3 regions of the Peribacillus sp. P4_B1 genome follow, and region 3 is predicted to be linked to each of the others. Evidence: riboswitches for the same ligand, from Rfam matches in the RefSeq annotation. Region 3 holds a riboswitch; each other region holds the start of a gene.
The links. A riboswitch is a leader RNA that binds a small molecule or an ion and turns the genes downstream of it on or off. The one in region 3 is predicted to bind thiamine pyrophosphate.
Positions count from the first base shown of each region.

Region 1 (6,463 bases), on a different contig from region 3:
CAATCACTTTCATTTCAACGAACTCTGCAGGGACATCAATCTTGTCCTCAATGAAGCCAATTTGCTTTCCAACCAAGAGGATATCTTTTTGGCCCATATATTCCGGACCATAAAGCTCCCCATTTTTAATAAGTGTTAGCATAGTTCGTTCCCCCTCCAAAAATTGAAATTTTCAAATAGGTTTCAAAATCTTTCACTCGGGTAAATATACAACATGACCCGCTAACAATTACATAAAAAAGACCAAACATACTTGTTCATTTTAAAAAGTGTTGTAGCTGAATTGACATCTTGATTATGCTTTTCCAAAAGTATAAAAACAAAAGGAGTAAACGACATGAATAAAGTGATTTCTTCTGATATTAAAACAAATAAAAGATTATCCATGCGACAAATCATGAACCTATATCAAGTTACAAAAGAATTTAAAGGGAATATATATTTTATCTGCAACCATAAATTGGTCGATGCCAAGAAACTTTCGACTTTCGTATCCTTTGTGCTCATTCTTCAAGAGTGTGCAACCATGAAAGTCATACTTGAAGGCGAGAATGTACATGCCATGCTAGAAAAAGTACAGGCTATTTGTAAAGAAAATGATGAAAGTGCATTTGGATTCCAATCGGACCAAACCGTTAATATTTAAATGATTCCAACTACGTCATGAAGAGGGTGTATAGAAGTGAGAACCATTTTAATGGTGATAGGCGCAATCGTCGTAATCGGCATAATAGCAAATCTCATTTTTTAATGAATGATGAAAGACTGTCAATGATTGACAGTCTTTTTTTTATGCTAATTTATTGGAAAGTACGGGCGTGCCATGCTCCCATTTCATGAAAATTACCACGGCACATCCCAATCCCTCCATTTTTTCAAACCATTCCGAATTTCTTTTCCTTTATCAATCCAATATTGCTTCCTTTTGTCCTCCTCTTCTTTCTTTACCTGTTGCTCAGCTATAACTGCCTGTTGTTTAGCTATAAGCGGTCCGATATCTTGAGTATTAAAAGATTGAGATGCTTGATTCTGTAATGCTCTCGACATTATTTTTTGAAAGATGATTGCAGTTCCCTGACTGCTGTGTGTCGTTAAATAATGCTTTTCATCCGTTTTATCATATCCAGCCCATACTGCACCGACCAACGAAGGTGAATAACCGATGAACCATTGATCTTTAACCCCTGATATTCCTTCGATGGGAACTTGTGTTGAACCTGTTTTACCTGCTATTTCATAACCCGATACAGCTGCGTTTTTCCCTGTGCCATATTCCACTGTACCAAGCAACATGGAATTCATTTTATCGACGACGCCTTTAGAGGTTACTTTGGTGCTTTCCTTTTTCCAGGCGGCTACCTCTTTTCCATCATTATTTTCTATTTTTACAATGGCATGGGTTTCCATACGTTCCCCGCTGTTGGCGAATGCTGAAAAGGCTCCTGCCATCTGCAGCGGGGACACACCTTTCTTCATCCCTCCTAAAGCAAGCGACAGATTTCGATCATCCTTTTCATAAGGAATCCCAAACCGTTTAAGAGAATCCAGCCCCTTATCGATGCCAATCTCATTCAAAAGCCAAACCGTTGGTACATTCAAGGAATTCATCACCGCTTCATACATGGGTACTTCTCCTTTATATACACCGCTCAGGTTTGTTGGCTCATATTCCCCAAAGCTCATTTTTTCATCCTTCAAAGGGGCAGTGATGCCGTATCCCTCTTCAACCGCTGGAGTATAAACGACAAGTGGTTTAATGGATGAACCAGGAGATCTTGTCAGCTGGGTTGCCCGGTTATATCCCATAAATTGATGCTTTCCTCTCCCACCGACAATTGCCCTTATCCCTCCTGTTTTAGGATCAAGGAGGACTGATCCACTTTGAACCATTTCTCCTGTACTCGTTCCAACTGGAAAATTGGCTTCATTCGCATACACGGATTCTGTAGCCTGCTGCATGGATTGGTCCAGTGTCGTGTATATTTTATAGCCCTTTGAAAGCAGGTCCTCAAGCTTTATTCCATATTTGCTTGATGCTTCCGATAAAACATGATCGACATAATAAGGGTACTTCCCTTTTAATGGATCGGTTTCCTTCTCCCCCATGTGAAGTGTCACTGTATCTTTTTTTGCAGCCGCTGCTTCATCTTTCGTCAAATAACCATGTTCCGCCATTTTAGAAAGAACCAAATTACGCCGCTTCACTGCCCCGTCTAAGTTCTTATATGGATCAAGTTTGGATGGCAAGTTAATGACACCTGCCAGCAAGGCTCCCTCGGCAACGGTCAATTCAGAGACCTCTTTGGAAAAGTAAATATTTGCGGCCTTTTTAATTCCCCATGCCCCATGGCCAAAATAAACTTGATTCAAATACATATCCAGAATTTCAGCTTTTGTATATTTATCTTCAACTTCCTGGGCCAGAAAAAACTCTTCAATCTTCCTCTTCAGTGTTCGATTCGACTCCAGCATCGTAATCTTCACAAGCTGCTGGGTAAGCGTGCTCCCTCCTTCAACAACACTTCCGGCCTTCGCATTTTTAATCAGCGCTCGCAAAATCCCTTGATAATCTATGCCGTGATGTTCATAAAAACGGTGATCCTCAATGGAAACCACCGCTTGTTTCATATGTTCCGGTATTTCATCTATCGAAACACCTTCGGATTTATTTGCCGTGATCGTGCTGGCAAGATTTCCATCCCGATCATAGATTCCTGTTGGTTGCTGAAGAATATTTTGAAGATGGCTTATATCTGCAACCTGTCTGAAATAAAAAAGTGAACCGGCGCCTAAAACCACAATCACCAATATAATAATTAGACCTAATTTCACTAACCCTCTCATTTGTACCCCCATTTTCCAATCTGCGACATGTTTCATTAAAAATATTTTACCCCTTTTATTAAAGAAAACTCGTCGATTGACTAAAAGGCCTAAGCTAAGTCGCCTTTTCTTTAGCACTATACCCGGGTATCGGTTTCGTTGCCGATGATACCCCCTTCACCGAATGAAAAATAAGCCCGCGACTAATTGAAGGACCAGGATTTTCATCCTACCATTTTTAATAATGACCGTATCTATCCTTTACCCGTAATTTGCAATCTATATACCGATTAATGGCGTGAACCCCTTAAAAAGTGGGTATAACACTTTAAAGACTTATAAAAGGGGAGAGATGGCATGAAAAAAAATTTAAAACATATTGTCGTCGCTTTTGATGGAAATGAAGAAAGTAAACGTGCAGTGGAATATGGAGCAACATTGAAAAAGGCCTTTCCTGAGGCCGAGCTGACCGTAGTTCATGTCCTATTTGATAAGGTTGAGCAGCGTATCATGGGAAACGCCTCGGCGCCGGGGTTTGTACCGGCTGCTGGATTTTATGTGGATCCCGTCCAGACACATCCCGTCGTTGAAGTCGAACAACCAGAAATTCAAATGGTCAATAACACCCCTTCCGCCGTTGAGAGTAGTGTTCAGAACGCAGAAAGTAATACGTTGAGATTGCTAAGTGAATGTCAAGTCAAGGGGAAATTCGAGATATTGGAAGGACATGCGCCAGATAGCGTATGTGAATATGCGGCAAGAACTGCTGCCGACCTCATCGTTGTAGGCAATAGCGCTAAAAGCGGTTTGGAAAAATTCTTTCTTGGCAGTACAAGCAGCTCCATTGCGAAAAACGCACCCTGTTCGGTATTCATTGCAAAATGAGGATTGAGCCGTTTCGCCCTGTAAGACTCAATTTGCTTAATCTCCGAAAAAAGCCGAATTCTTTATAGAATCCGGCTTTTTTTGTTAATAGGCTTTTTTCAGTAATACACTTGAAGCAGCCGAATATAACATCATCACCACAAGGGCCGATAAAATAAAACTGATCAGCATATAAGTCCCATTATAAATGAATGAATAAATCACTACTGGCTGTCCTTTTGGAGCTGCAGAGCCAAAAAACACGATTCCGGATATGAAATGACACAGAAACCTCAGAAAACTGCCCAAAAACATGCCGCCAATCCCATACCACTTCGCTTTGGAACGCTTTTCCTTTTTATAGCTATTTACAAACTTATTCATGAATACACCGGATATCCCGACAACCGTAAAGGCAAGATAATAATCAATGAAGCCTTGAATCGGCGTGCTGATCCATGCTGTACCACTGACGATCTGCAAAAGCCCAAGTAACAATCCGGTTAACATACCACCTTTGATGCCCCACCGATATGCCATCAGAAAAATCGGTACCATGGCTATTGAAATCGAGCCTCCTTGCGGCCAGATTCTTGAAAAAATGAATCCAGAAACCAAATCCAGTAATAAAGCCAGTGAAGCAAAAATGGCAACCTCTGTCATGAATAACGTTTTATTTTTCATCATGTCTCTCCCTTCTCCAAAAATGAAAAATGTCCATGAGTTCCCTCCCTGCCAGATTTTGCACAAACAAAAAAGCAACACCGGGGCGGTAATGGATGCCCAGTATTGCTTGTATCCAAAACCACATCCCTACGCTAGTGTTAACTATCAGGTTCATAGGGTCTGAACTCAACCGTTCACTCTCAGCCTTTTGGCTCCCCTTGTGGAAGTATTTAATTTTCGATCCTCGGTTAGAATATACTACTAGTTTCTATAAAAGACAACTTAAAGAAAATGTCATATCATAAAAACTTACCACTCCCATATTTATGGAGGTACCCTTTCTTTTAACCAACTTCAATACATCTGCAATTAACCAGGTTAGATGGCTAAATGCAACAACTTTTCTATAGACTCACTAAGGTTTGTTTTGATATCTTTTAATTTACACCGGGGAGGGATTAGACATGGATAAACATTCGATTTCAGCTGAAAAAGGCGCCTACATAAGCATTGCCGCTTACATATTCTTGTCTGCTCTTAAATTGTCATTCGGTTATTTCGGTGATTCTAAAGGGCTTTGGGCAGATGGTTTAAATAATACGACCGACATCATCGCTTCCATAGCCGTATTGATTGGTTTGAAAATTTCGAAGAGACCTCCTGATGATAATCATTCATATGGTCATTTACGGGCAGAAACCATAGCCTCGCTGGTAGCTGCCTTCATCATGATTACCGTGGGCATCCAGGTTGTTTACAGTGCTATAGAATCCTTCTTCCAGCAAGATTCAACAACCGTTCCAAATATGCTGACCGGTTATGTCGCTCTTTTCTCTGCAATCTTCATGTACGGAATCTACCGTTATAACTTAGCGTTAAGTAAAAAGATCAACAGCTCTTCCATCTACGCCGTTGCACAGGATAATCGTTCCGATGCCCTTGTCAGTGTTGGTGCTTTTATAGGAATCATCGGTACTAAGATGGGAATCCCTTGGCTGGATGCGATAGCTGCTGCTGTAGTAGGGATCATCATCTGTAAAACGGCCTGGGATATCTTCCGTGATGCATCCATCTCTTTAACCGATGGTTTCGACGAGCAGCTCCTGCAAAAGATCGGACAAACCATTATACTGACAGAAGGCGTTAAGGACATGAGTGAAATTAAAGCCCGTATGCACGGAAGTGAAATCCTGCTCGAAACTACCGTACATGTTAACCCTCTTTTGACCGTCATCCAAGGTCACGATATTACGGTTAAAATCGAAGAGAATCTTTTGAAGGAATATAACATCCAGCATGTGATCGTTCACATTGAACCATATGCATTTAATAAAAAAGGTAACCGTCATTAACTTTGCGGATACCTTTTTTTATTATTAAATCCTGCAATTCCTTTAATAAAACTGTGTCAAAAAAAGGTATTTATCGATTAATTGCCGAATATTTATCCAATTGACACATGTGTAAAAAACATTAATCTGTTATCATAAAAGCAAAATAATTATTTTAATATTTTGTATTTTATTCAAATAAATTAATTTCTGGGTCGAAAGTAAAATTCATTTTCCTACAGTATGGAGGGCAAAATGGTATCTAATCGAGAAATGACCATTCACTTTTTATCTTCTCAAAAAAACAGCATCATTTCCAAATGGAAAGATCAGTTGCTCCATTTATCGGACGGATATATGGGGTATTTTAAAGGAGAAGTGGAACATATTTTCAATCTGCTAATGGATCAGCTTGGGAAATCGGATACTGACATAGACGATGTACTGAAGGTCGTAGGTGAAAAAATTGCGTGTGATCGAGTCAATAAACAATTGGATATGGAAAATTTCTTTTCCACTGCAACCATCGGCAGATCCACCATCGTTGAGCACGTTTTGAATTCCGAGGCAACGAAAGAAGAAGTATCCGATTTAATTAAGCAAATAAACGTTTACTTCGATAAACTAATTCATTTTGCATTATCCTGTTATACCGAATTGAAAACGATGGAACTTAAAGAACACTATCAATTCATTAGCCCAAACCATAAAGACCGTTTGACGCTCCTTGGCCAAATGACCTCAAGCTTCGTCCATGAATTCCGAAATCCACTGACTTC
Region 1 is NZ_JBFUHM010000018.1:30,816-37,278, reverse strand. It holds gene iadA (beta-aspartyl-peptidase) at 1-142, opposite strand, end outside; gene AC1DVK_RS12505 (hypothetical protein) at 338-646, shown strand; gene AC1DVK_RS12500 (transglycosylase domain-containing protein) at 844-2,880, opposite strand; gene AC1DVK_RS12495 (universal stress protein) at 3,181-3,708, shown strand; gene thiT (energy-coupled thiamine transporter ThiT) at 3,793-4,371, opposite strand; TPP riboswitch at 4,481-4,582, opposite strand; gene AC1DVK_RS12485 (cation diffusion facilitator family transporter) at 4,818-5,705, shown strand; gene AC1DVK_RS12480 (histidine kinase N-terminal domain-containing protein) at 5,940-6,463, shown strand, end outside.
Region 1: another riboswitch for thiamine pyrophosphate. It lies ahead of thiT (energy-coupled thiamine transporter ThiT); the one in region 3 lies ahead of thiC (phosphomethylpyrimidine synthase ThiC).

Region 2 (6,463 bases), on a different contig from region 3:
GTTCGAGGTCTTTAAAAACCATTTCCATATTGAAGTGCGAGATGGATATGGACAAACCGAAAATACCCTTTTGGTAGGTGTAACAAAAGGCATGGATATTAAATTGGGCTCCATGGGCAAACCGACTCCGGGCAACCATGTGGAAATCATTGATGATTCCGGTAAACCCTGTTCTCCTGGTATAGTCGGGGATATTGCCGTACATATCGATACACCTGCTCTTTTTAAAGAATATTTTAAAGATCCCGAGCGGACATCGAAGCAATTCCGTGGGGACTATTATATCACCGGCGATCAGGCGAAAATGGATGAAGATGGTTATTTCTGGTTTGAGGGTCGAACTGATGATATCATCATCAGTTCGGGATATACCATTGGACCGTTTGAAGTGGAAGATGCACTCGTTAAGCATCCATATGTGAAAGAGTGTGCCGTTATAGCAAGTCCTGATGAAATAAGGGGAAATGTGGTCAAGGCGTATGTCGTCTTGATGGATGATATCGATCCGGACAGCCAAGATTTGATCAAAACGCTTCAATCGCACGTAAAAGAATTGACTGCTCCATATAAATATCCAAGGAAAATCGAATTTTTAGATGAGCTTCCCAAAACGACATCGGGTAAAATCAAACGGGTGGATTTACGGAAAAGGGAAGAAGCACTACTTAATAATTAACGAAAGCATTTCCGTCAGCCCCCGGCTGACGTTTTTTTATTAACAGAGGCTTGTATAATCATAAATATGGGAATCCGTGAATTGAGATGGTACACTTACTGCATATCTGAAGGGAAAGAATCATTTAATAAGGAGTGTAGAGCGGGATGGGAACGTTATGGTTCAATGGGGCGATTTATACGATGATTAAAGAAAAAGATCAAGTGGATGCACTTTTCACTGAAAAGGGGGTAATTGTTGATACCGGCAGCATTGACTATTTAGAACGTAAATATGCCGGCAATATTTCCAGGGAAATCGACTTAAAAGGACAAACGATGCTGCCAGGGTTAGTGGATAGTCACCTTCATTTGGTCGGGCATGGTGAAAGACTGCTTCGTCTAGACCTCTCTTTGATGGATAGCAGGGAGTCCATCATGAATGCCTTGAAGGAAAAGTGCTCAAAGACCCCTGCTGGAAAGTGGATTGTTGCCGAAGGGTGGAATGAAAATGAATGGCCCAGTCCTGAATTGATTTTACGGGATGAGCTTGACGCGATATCTACAGAACATCCCATCGTATTGAAAAGGATCTGCCGCCATGCCTTGGTGGTCAATTCCTGCGCCCTTTTGGAAGCGGGTATTAAAGAAGATATAAAAGAACCGTCAGGCGGGGTGATCTGCCGCTATCCAGAAGGACGGTTAAATGGTTTATTTAAAGAAAGCCAGGCGCAGAACCTGATTTTAGACAGCCTTCCTGGCATTGACCAAGAGTATATCGAAAACGCACTCATAGAGGCCATAGAAGACGCATATAAGCTAGGTTTGACTGGCGGACATACTGAAGACCTCCATTACTATAATGGCTTCCTTCCGACATATCAGGCGTTTAAATCGGTAATCGAGGACAGGGAAATGGCCTTTCGCGCCAATTTACTCGTCCATCACGAAGCGTTCGAAGAAATGCTGAAAGCAGGCGGCAGCTATCAAGAAGGTACGCGATATATCAAGTTCGACAGCATGAAGATATTTACCGACGGCTCCTTAGGCGGACGCACAGCCCTGTTAAGCGAACCCTATGCAGATCAAAGGGATACGAACGGTGTCGCGATATTCACTGAGCATGAGCTTCAGGAATGGGTGAAAAAAGCAAGGGATGCCGGAATGCCGATTGCTGTCCATGCCATTGGCGATCTCGCTTTTGAATACGTCTTGAATGCAATTGAAGCCATCCCCCCAAAAGAGGGACAGAGGGACCGGCTCATCCATGCGCAGATCGTCCGGCCGGAGCTGCTGGAGCGGGCGGCAAAACTGCAGGTCATATTTGATATCCAACCAGGTTTCGTCACGTCCGATTTTCCGTGGGTGGAAGAAAAGGTTCCAGCCAATCTATTGGATTCCTCCTATGCCTGGAAAACCTATTTGAATATGGGCATCATTTGTGCGGGAGGGTCAGATGCGCCTATAGAGCCATTAAATCCAATTTTGGGCATCCATGCTGCTGTCACAAGGACGAAAATCAACAGTGAGGACAGTACCGTATATGGCTTGGATGAAAGGCTCTCCGTTCATGATGCCTTCGCACTTTATACAAAAGGGAGTGCTGCAGCTATCGGCCAGGAAAAACGCCGCGGTCAGATCATCAAAGGGTACGATGCAGATTTTACCGTGTTTAATCTGGATGTCTTTGCTGTTGCGCCGGATGATCTCCTGAAAGTTGAGGCGGTCATGACGGTCATCGATGACAGAATCATGTATGATAAAAAATAACAGTTGCAAAAAAGAAATGGATACGCAAAATAGTTAGATGGAATTCGATAAAGGAATTAATGGAAAGAAGGCAGGTTATGAAAGTGGATGAACAAAAAGAAGGGGCGATCTATGCAGCCCTTTCTTATATGATGTGGGGAGTCGTGCCAATTTACTGGAAGTTCCTTCAGGGAGTCGGAGCTACAGAAATCTTGGCTCAGAGGGTATTATGGTCTTTCGTCTTCATGCTGGTTTTATTGATGTTCATGAAAAAACGACAAGCGTTTCTTGATTATGTCAAAAACATATTGGGAAATCCCAAACTCTTTGCGGCGTTACTAACGGCCTCACTGCTCGTTACAGCTAATTGGGGAGTGTTCATCTGGGCCGTTAACTCAGGACGGATCCTTGACACGAGCCTTGGATATTATATCAATCCGCTAGTCAGTGTACTATTGGGAGTGATAGTTTTAAAAGAAAAATTGAGCGGGGCACAGATCATGTCGTTCCTGCTTGCAGGAATCGGGGTCTTGATCCTAGGCATTCATTTCGGTACGATCCCGTGGGTCTCTCTTGTTTTGGCCATGACCTTTGGATTATACGGCCTGGCAAAAAAAATGATCAAAGCCGAATCGGCGATCGGGCTGACGCTCGAAACGATGATGGTAACGCCTCTTGCCCTGGGTTACCTGATATACTTGATGAACCAATCAGAAATGCAATTCTTTACAGCAGGAAGCACAAGCTTGCTGTTGGTGGGCGGTGGGATTGTCACGGCCTTGCCTCTTTTATATTTTGCAAAGGGGGCGGAGAAGATCCCGTTATCGATGCTTGGGATTTTTCAGTATATCGCTCCGACCTTATCCTTACTGATCGGGGTATTCGTCTATCACGAAAGTTTTACAAAAGCGCATCTTTTAGCCTTTTTGTTCATATGGTCAGCCTTGGCTGTTTATACACTATCCATTACGAAATGGGGCCAGGCAAGTGCACGCAGGTTTAAAGGCAAAGGGAACATCGGTGCGTGAATAAGAAAAAATGCTTGGTGGTTCCATCCCCAAGCATTTTTTTTGCCTATATTTAAAGAAACCGGTTTTACGGCAGGAGAATTGCTTGAGTCATGAAAGATAAATCTTCGGACCTATTTCAGAAACAATCAAATCAGATAGGCTGACAAGACCGTGAACGGGCTTTGCACGGGAGATAGTTGGTTGGAATTGTCTATAGTAGGAACTATCCAAGCTAATGATATGCTTTGTCAGGAATGCTGAGATGGCGGCATTCGGCTTTCTATTGCTATTTAGTTCATCGATGATACCCTGTGCATTGGTAATCCCGATCCCGTGGCCATAAAAGAGGTCTTCTCCTAATAATATTGCATTCTCACCTTGCCATTCAGGTGTTTCCTCATCGTGATCAGGGTTTTTGAAGTAAAGGCAATCCCCTGGTAAATAATCCGTTCCTTGATGAACATGAAGAGCCATATTCTTCGGAGGGCGCCAGTCATATAGAAATAGGCTTGAAAAAAGATAGTCGAAATTCCTAGGGCCGATTAAATCCAAAATGGCCTTTAAAAAAGTGACGACTATCGCTGTACCGCATTCGAAAGCGTAAAGCGTTCCATTCAAGAAAATGTCCAGGAGTGCAACATGAGGGGCAATCCCTGGCTGAAGGGTAAAAGTGCCATCCTTTGAAAGGCGCCAATATTGTTTATTGGATGCCGATTCCTCAAGTGTGGAAAATTCTGCATCACTTTTATCCAACGCAAAAGCTGCCTCGATGACTCGGTGCCTCAGTTGTATATCGAAATTAAGGTATCCAAAGCTCCGATATTCAAAAATGTTAGAATCTTCCGCTAGCAATTGGAGAATTTCAAGCGATTTAGCAGATGCTATACCTGGTTGGATGTGACTGACATCTAATAATTTGTGATTAATCTTTATCATGATCATATCCACCTTTTGCTTTTGAAATTAAGGGCTTATAAAACCAGTACACAAAAAATGTCCACAGGTTATGCTCATTATATGAATACCTGCAAGGAAATGACTCTTTGAACGTGTCAGGCACGTAAACGAGAATGATTGGAATGGCATGATGTTTTGCTAGATATCCTTTAACGCAAGGGAAACCTTTCCAATTGTTGAGAAGAAGCAAATTAGTATTCCTTTTTCTCCATGAATTGATATAATGGGAGAGAAAAGTTCATATGTGCGAGAAATGTAGGGGGGCCAGTACTGCTGGCTGAGATTGCGTCCTTTAGATGCTGACTCTTTGAACCTGATCTGGATGATGCCAGCGGAGGGAACATATTATTACTGACTTTCTGTTTTGTATGTTAAACGTCCGAATTCATCTTCGGGCGTTTTTTGTTTTTTACCGGTATTGGAATGGACCCTGGCGCCCCATTATGGTTTCGGCATATGGATCTTATATGATGTGTAGGAGGATAATAGTTTGAATAAATTCTTACCACTGTTAACTTCGTTGTTCCTTTTGGCTGGATGTGGGGCAGGCGGAACTAATGAAAAAGAAGAATCATCTAAAAAAGAAGGCAATAAAGAATTAAAAAAGGTATCGGTCGTGCTTGATTGGACACCGAATACAAACCATACAGGATTGTATGTAGCCAAGGAAAAAGGGTATTTCAAAGAACAAGGTCTGGATGTGGAAATTATCATGCCAGGCGAAGCTGGAGCTGATAAACTTGTGGCTTCAGGGAAATCTGAATTTGGCGTGAGCTACCAGGAGGGCATTACGCAGGCCCGCGTGCAAGGCGTACCGATTGTTTCGCTAGCTGCTGTCATCCAGCATAATACCTCTGGATTCGCTTCACCTGCGGCAAAAAACATTAAAACTCCCAAGGATTTTGAAGGGAAAACGTATGGTGGCTGGGGGTCTCCAGTTGAAAAGGCCATTATTGATTCACTTATGAAAAAAGAAAATGCCGATGTAAATAAAGTGGATATAGTGAATACAGGGGACACAGATTTTTTCACTTCAGTTAAAAGGGATATAGATTTCGCCTGGATTTATTATGGGTGGACAGGTATCGAGGCTGAGTTGCGGAATGAAAAGCTTAATATGGTTTACTTAACCGAATACTCTGATAAGCTTGATTACTATACGCCTGTTTTGACAACAAATGAAAAGATGATTAAAGAGGATCCTGAGACTGTTAAAGCATTCGTTCATGCAGCTTCGAAAGGGTACCAGTTTGCAATTAAGAATCCTGATGATGCAGCGGACATATTAATTAAGTCTGCACCTGATCTAGATCCAAAACTAGTGAAGAAAAGCCAGGAGTGGCTTGCAGATAAGTATCAGGATGATGCTCCGCGTTGGGGTGAACAAAAGCTTGAAATCTGGAAGAATTACAGTGATTGGATGAAGGAAAATAAGCTTCTTGAAGGTGATTTCAATCCTGAAAAGGCATTTACCAATGAATTTTTACCAAAATAGGAGGAAATACAATGGCCAATTCATTAATTAGTATACAAATCATTCCTAAAGGGGAAAATGTCATCCCCATGGTCGATGAAGCAATCAAGATCATTGATGAATCAGGTGTCAAGTATGAGGTTCACCCGCTAGAAACAACAATGGAGGGTGAGCTATCCGAGCTTTTTGCCGTGATAGAAAAAATGAATGTAAGAATGATTGAATTAGGCTCGCCGAATGTCATTTCCCAAGTGAAGATACTATATCAGCCAAGCGGGATTACGATGGATACGTTAACGGAGAAATATCGGGCATGATCAAAAGGGGAATTTGGAAGAAGGGGGCTCCCTTCTTTCTTTTATTATGTTTGCTGATAGTATGGGAGTCAATGACAGTCTTATTAAAGGTTGAAAAATGGCTGCTTCCCGCTCCATCAGCCATTTTCATTGAAGGAATTGAGTCGTCCCGTAATCTTTTTGGACACCTTATATCAACAACTGAGCTTGCGTTATCGGGTTTTCTTATTGGAAGCTGTATCGGGTTATTAATTGCTGCAATCTTACACCTATTTCCAGGTGTGAAGGACGCGGTTTATCCTCTGCTCATACTCTCGCAAAAT
Region 2 is NZ_JBFUHM010000016.1:87,347-93,809, forward strand. It holds gene mbcS (acyl-CoA synthetase MbcS) at 1-676, shown strand, start outside; gene AC1DVK_RS11660 (amidohydrolase) at 823-2,424, shown strand; gene rarD (EamA family transporter RarD) at 2,502-3,431, shown strand; gene AC1DVK_RS11670 (protein-glutamine gamma-glutamyltransferase) at 3,522-4,349, opposite strand; TPP riboswitch at 4,618-4,727, shown strand; gene AC1DVK_RS11675 (ABC transporter substrate-binding protein) at 4,861-5,865, shown strand; gene AC1DVK_RS11680 (thiamine-binding protein) at 5,877-6,161, shown strand; gene AC1DVK_RS11685 (ABC transporter permease) at 6,158-6,463, shown strand, end outside.
Region 2: another riboswitch for thiamine pyrophosphate. It lies ahead of AC1DVK_RS11675 (ABC transporter substrate-binding protein); the one in region 3 lies ahead of thiC (phosphomethylpyrimidine synthase ThiC).

Region 3 (6,463 bases):
TGCCTTTACGCATAAAATGCCTGATCTAGCTGAGAAATTCAATTCGTTTACGGAAGAGTGCTTTAAAGAAGGGCAATTATCCAAGAAAGAAAAACAGCTTATCGCACTAGGAATAAGCTTATATTCGCAAGATGAATATTGTATTATCTATCATACTAAAGGATGTCTAGATCAAGGCTGTTCCGAACAAGAAATTCTTGAAGCCATTGGCGTGACCGCAGCATTTGGCGGGGGAGCCACCATGAGTCAGGCTGTAACCCTCGTCCAGGAATGCATTCAGGAAATAAATCAGATGAAACAATGATAAAGAAGGGGTAGGACAATTTGTCCTACCCCTTCTTTCTGTTTGACAAAGGAATCCAAAAACCATGTCATTTAATGACTTATGTTGTTATTTCCTTGTGCGGGTGCATATGAATTCATCATTTGTTGCATATCCTGCTGTGCAAGCTGTGGAACTTGGTAGTAATGATGTTTGTTTTGATATAACGAAATCTCATATGCCATTTCAATGCAGTTCGGAACGGAATCTGCAAACACACGGCGAACCACCGGATTCGTTATTTCAAGCGCTGCCATCGCTTTCATGGATGCTGCAGACTTAACAGCTCCAAGCATCAAGCCTGCAATGCACTCATCTGTAATTTCCGACACGGATTGCAAAGGTTTCTTTGGCTGGGTTGGTGTCAATCCATATATAAAATCATTACCTTGATTCATTTTGTAGCTCTGGGTTGGTTTAGAAGGATCTTGGCCCGTTTGGAAGCACTCCAGTGAAATATTATATTCACCTTGGATGAACTGATATTGACGATCCAGAATGTCCATCAATTCCTGATCCTGAGCATGCTGACGCAAAAGCATGTAAGTGTTTAAAGTTCCAATCGCTCCCGACAACACTTCATGTACATCGAATACTTCGTGACCACCGTGATTCATTTGTGGGGGAATAGCACCCGTTTGCATGTTCTGGTGTACTTGACCTTGTTGATTTTGATTTTGATTTTGCATTTTTATTTCCCTCCTCGTTTCATCAATGATGTGAACAAGCTTAGTATGTTAAAAACCAACAGGATTATTCAATAAACTCTTCCGCCCTACATCATGTTGTCTGTATACAAAAAGCCGTGATGTTCTAAACTATAAACACTTTATATGTATGGGAGGATTTCAAATGACTCATAAATGCTTCTATTGTACTGATGACACGGAAGAAAAAAAAATCCATGTCGTAACATTTCAAGTTACTGACACGGATAGAAATGAAATGCTCTGTGATGAATGTTATCAAGAATGGCTACAAGGAATAAAAGGCTAATTTACCCTCTAACATTTCCAAACATTAACTCATGGATTAGTACAGGGTAACTTAAATGCGTAAAATAGTTCAAGGAGGATGGTTATGGGAATTTTAAGTGGAAACCCAAAAGAAGAGCCTATGCATTACGGAGAGGTATTTGGTACATGGGCATTTCTAACAACAACAAAAGGGTTAATTGCATGTCATCAAACAATGCTCAATCACACTGGTGACAAGGACCTGCATAAATTACTTGTAGAAGTGATAAATCAAGGGAAACAGGAAAATGACCAAATTGAATTATTATTAAAAGAAAATAACGTAGGACTGCCTCCATCACCACCTGAAAGGCCTAAAGCTAATTTAGAGGATATTCCCGTTGGGGCACGTCTTCAAGATCCTGAAATCTCTGCTTCAGTATCAATCGATATTAATGCAGGATTAGTTGCTTGCAGCCAGATCATGGGTCAATGCATCCGCGAAGATATCGCAGTGATGTTCGCACAATTCCATGCAAAAAAAGCAGTATTGGGTGCTGATTTCCTAAGATTAAATAAGGAAAAAGGATGGCTGGTCCCTCCCCCTCTTCATATTAATAAAACAAGTTTGTAATGAAATATCCCTTAATCATGTTGACTTTATGATTGAATGCCTCACATGATTAAGGGATTAATTCCGATAACGAAAGGACGATTAAGGAATCACTACCATTGCAGACTTTCGATTAAGTAGCACTTTGTACATTGTTGACTATATTCAGTTTTTACAAATTCATGATTACAATTCTCGCGAAAAATGTTCAGCTCTCTTTTCAGCTGTTCCAATTGAGTTTCCAACTGTTTCATTTCAACTTTTATCTGGATTACCCGATTCATCGAATTCTCCCTCTCGTCCGAGTCATTGATAGATTTCTCCGTCCGTTTTCCTAAATTCATTCGCTTTTTCTTTAAGCCCTTCATCGATTACCGACTCAAAACCCAGGCCCTTTTCTTTTGCCAAATCACGGATGTCCTGGGAGATTCTCATACTGCAGAATTTAGGTCCGCACATTGAACAGAAATGGGCTGTTTTGGCACCTTCAGCCGGTAGAGTTTCGTCGTGATATTCAACCGCCCTTTCAGGGTCGAGAGAAAGATTGAACTGATCTCTCCAACGAAATTCGAATCTAGCCTTCGAAAGGGCATCATCCCGTTTTTGTGCATCCTTATGGCCTTTTGCAAGGTCAGCTGCGTGGGCTGCAATTTTATACGTAATGACCCCTACTCGAACATCCTCTTTATTCGGAAGTCCCAAATGCTCTTTCGGTGTCACATAACATAGCATGGCAGTTCCAAACCATCCAATCATTGCAGCACCAATCGCAGAAGTAATATGATCGTATCCAGGAGCTATATCCGTTGTTAAAGGTCCTAAGGTATAGAATGGAGCTTCTTGACAGACTTCCAGCTGCTTATCCATATTTTCTTTAATCAAATGCATCGGTACGTGACCCGGTCCTTCTACCATGACTTGAACATCGTGCTTCCAAGCAATCTTCGTCAGTTCCCCCAGTGTTTCCAATTCAGCAAATTGCGCCTCATCGTTTGCATCTGCAATGGATCCAGGACGGAGGCCGTCACCTAATGAAAATGAAACATCATATGCCTTCATGATTTCACAAATCTCTTCAAAGTGAGTATAGAGGAAGCTTTCTTGGTGGTGGGCCAAGCACCATTGTGCCATGATGGAGCCCCCTCGTGAAACAATACCCGTAACTCGTTTTGCTGTTAAAGGGATGTACCGCAAAAGCACACCAGCGTGTATGGTGAAGTAATCGACACCTTGCTCGGCCTGCTCGATTAATGTATCCCGAAAAACTTCCCAATTTAAATCTTCCGCGACTCCATTCACTTTTTCCAATGCTTGATATATCGGAACCGTCCCAACTGGCACTGGTGAATTCCTGATAATCCATTCCCGGGTCGTGTGAATATTCTTTCCGGTGGATAAATCCATTATGTTGTCGGCTCCCCAACGTGTAGCCCAAGTCATTTTCTCCACTTCATCTTCGATCGATGAACTAACAGCTGAGTTTCCTATATTCGCATTTATTTTCACATGAAAATTACGTCCGATGATCATTGGCTCACTTTCAGGATGGTTAATATTTGCCGGAATGATCGCCCTGCCGCTAGCTACCTCTTCTCTTACAAACTCAGGGGCAACATTTTCCCTGATTGAAATGAACTCCATTTCTGGGGTGATGATACCTTTACGGGCATAATGAAGCTGGGTTACGTTTTTCCCTTTCATTGCACGCAATGGCTTTCTTTTCAATCCCGGAAAAATTTCAGCTTTGGATTGTGACTCCACTTTTTTATACCCATTATCTTCGGGTTTTATTTCACGTCCTTCATACTCCTCAACGTCTTCACGTTCCAAGACCCAATTGCGTCTAATCGGGGCAAGGCCTTTATGAATATCAATGGGATATTCTGAATCCGTATATGAACCGCTTGTGTCATAAACCCGCAAAGGCGGATTCTCCTCTTCACCGAATGCACCTGTAGTGGGACTTAGTTTAATTTCACGCATAGGTACTTTAATATCAGGTCTAGATCCCTCAACATACACTTTTTTACTCCCGGCAAAACTGGACATAATTGAAACGTTCATGTCATTTACTGAATTACTCATCATGATTTCATTTCTCCTTTTTAAGTTCATTTAAAAAGGACAAAATCCAATCCATTTCGCACGAAAAAACCGGATCTCATATTTAAGACCCGGCTAACGTTAGTATGACTACAGCAATGACCAAATGAAATGTCATTGTTTAGTAGATTCTAACTTCCCCACGCTGGTATGAACCAGATCAGGTCCTGAGGGTTAAGAAGCATAAGCGCTTCTCTCTCAGCCCAACTGTTATTGGACACCCCTAGTCTGAATAATTTAATTGATTACAGGGTAACTATATATCACCCTTTTCATTCTGTATATAATTTGAAAGTCCTAATACTTTAGGTCATCCTCTCCAAATTCGTTACTTGGAGAAGGATCACCAATTAATTTTCCAGGCTCTCAAGGATTGGGAAAAGCTCCTCTAAATGCTTGATTTCATAGGTTGGAAGCACTTCATTCCGTTCCTTATCATGGCGATTTATCCAAACCGACTTTATACCTACCCGTGATGCTCCAAGGATATCCGTCATTAAATTATCGCCGACCATCAATACTTCATCCTTATCAAGCTCCATGCTCTCCAAAGCATGCTCAAAAATGGAGGCATCCGGTTTACCTCGTCCAAAAGCTCCAGAAATGACGATTTGATCGAAATAAGGAACTAGTTCAGGTGTAATTTCAAGTTTAGTATTTTGGAGTTCAGGAGAACCGTTTGTCAACAATAGCATTTTGTACTTCCCTTTTAATTCATCTAACACACGGAATGATTCTTCATAAATAAATGGCTTTTTACGTCTCTCTGCAGGGAAACGTTCTGCCAGTTCGAGCCCAAATGCCGGGTCATCGATCCCTAATGCCTTCAAGCCTCTCGTCCATGCTTCTTTCCGATAATTTGGTGCAATCACGGCCATCTTCCGGAATTCATCATGATCATCCTGAAAATTCCCCCACAGTCCTTCAAATGGGTTGATTCCGATCATTTGTGTAAATCCATAAGTATCGTAAGAAGAATAAAGCTCACGCGCTTCCTTCCGAACCGCTTCTTCAAACTCGTCGACATTTAAATCATATTTCTCCTTAGCCACTTCACATGTGGCCACAAAAGCCTCTTTTACACTTTTCTGATCCCATAGTAATGTATCATCTAAATCAAAAAAAACTGCCTTCACCAAATTGTCCAACCTCTTTCCCTATTATTGAATTCGTAAAAATTACACTATTACAATAATAAACCACAACCAAAAGAAAAAGAATAACTAATCGGAAAAGGCCTGCATCTTTCTTAAGCAAAATGTTCAATATACCAGACTTACCTTCTATGGCGGGAAACCCTATATTTTTGACTTATCATCTTTCGAATACATACAGCTTTCCATTACCGGCAATCTTGAATTTTGGACCGGTGAACCCCCGTCGTATCAGCTCTTTCCTCATATAAACCATAAGGGCGGCATGACTCACGATCAGAACATCCCTTTCCCCCTTTGCAAAAACTTCATCCAATACTTTATTGATCCTTCGTTCGGCGATCTTAATTTCCGCCCTTGTCTCCTTGTTGAACAGCGAGCAGCAGCGAATCCAGATGGCCCAAAGGATGAACGGCAGCTTCACCTTCCCTTTGAGAGGGGGAGAAGGTATTTCCCGCAGCTCCTCCATCCGATGAACCGTACCTGGATAAATATGTTCCGCTGTCTTGACAGCTCTCGACATATCACTGCAATAACATTCCTGCCATTCCTCCACGCCAAGTAAAGTCGTTCCATAAATAATATCCGCTGCATCATAGTCCACAAACCATTGCTTCATATCATCCGCCGTCACAGATTTCCCAGTAGGGAATTCATGTGCCACCTTAAAATGCCGTACTAAACCAATTTTCATTTTTTTCTCCTCTTTAGCTTTTGAATTATAAAATTAACTTTCTATTTGATCCACCAACTTATATAATAGGTGATGTAAAAATTATACAAAGGTGGTAATTGAATGCTATTCAAGAATTTCACTAAGATTTTCCTTGCTGTCGCATTAGCTTTTACATGCATCTCTTTTTTACTGATAAAAATCGACTCTGTCTCCGCAGCCACTACAGAAAACGCAACGGTAAACACGAAGAATTCCCCTTTATCTGTTAGAAGTGGTCCCGGCACCAGCTATAAAAAAGTAGGATCGTTGGAGAAAGGGAAAGCCGTAACCGTTTATTCGAAAACAAAATCCGGCTGGTCGGAAATTCGGTACAATGGAAAAAAAGCCTATGTATCTACTAAATATTTAAAATTCAGCAATGTGAAGATAACCAAGAAAAAGTATAAAAATATTAGTGACTTGTCGTATCCGCAAGTATCAGGACTAAAAAGTAAAGCAGCTCAGGATAAAATTAATCAGGTGTTAACTAAGCATGCCAAGGATGCCTATTCCTTTTATCTGCAAGCAAAAAAGGATAGGGAAAAAGATAAAAATGAGGAATGGTGCAAAGAATCCCCATACACTTGCCAGTATAGTTAC
Region 3 is NZ_JBFUHM010000008.1:105,852-112,314, forward strand. It holds gene AC1DVK_RS06690 (carboxymuconolactone decarboxylase family protein) at 1-304, shown strand, start outside; gene AC1DVK_RS06695 (spore coat protein) at 376-1,011, opposite strand; gene AC1DVK_RS06700 (hypothetical protein) at 1,175-1,318, shown strand; gene AC1DVK_RS06705 (DUF3231 family protein) at 1,403-1,912, shown strand; gene AC1DVK_RS06710 (hypothetical protein) at 2,005-2,175, opposite strand; gene thiC (phosphomethylpyrimidine synthase ThiC) at 2,198-3,979, opposite strand; TPP riboswitch at 4,115-4,229, opposite strand; gene AC1DVK_RS06720 (HAD family hydrolase) at 4,345-5,133, opposite strand; gene AC1DVK_RS06725 (histidine phosphatase family protein) at 5,309-5,842, opposite strand; gene AC1DVK_RS06730 (PdaC/SigV domain-containing protein) at 5,945-6,463, shown strand, end outside.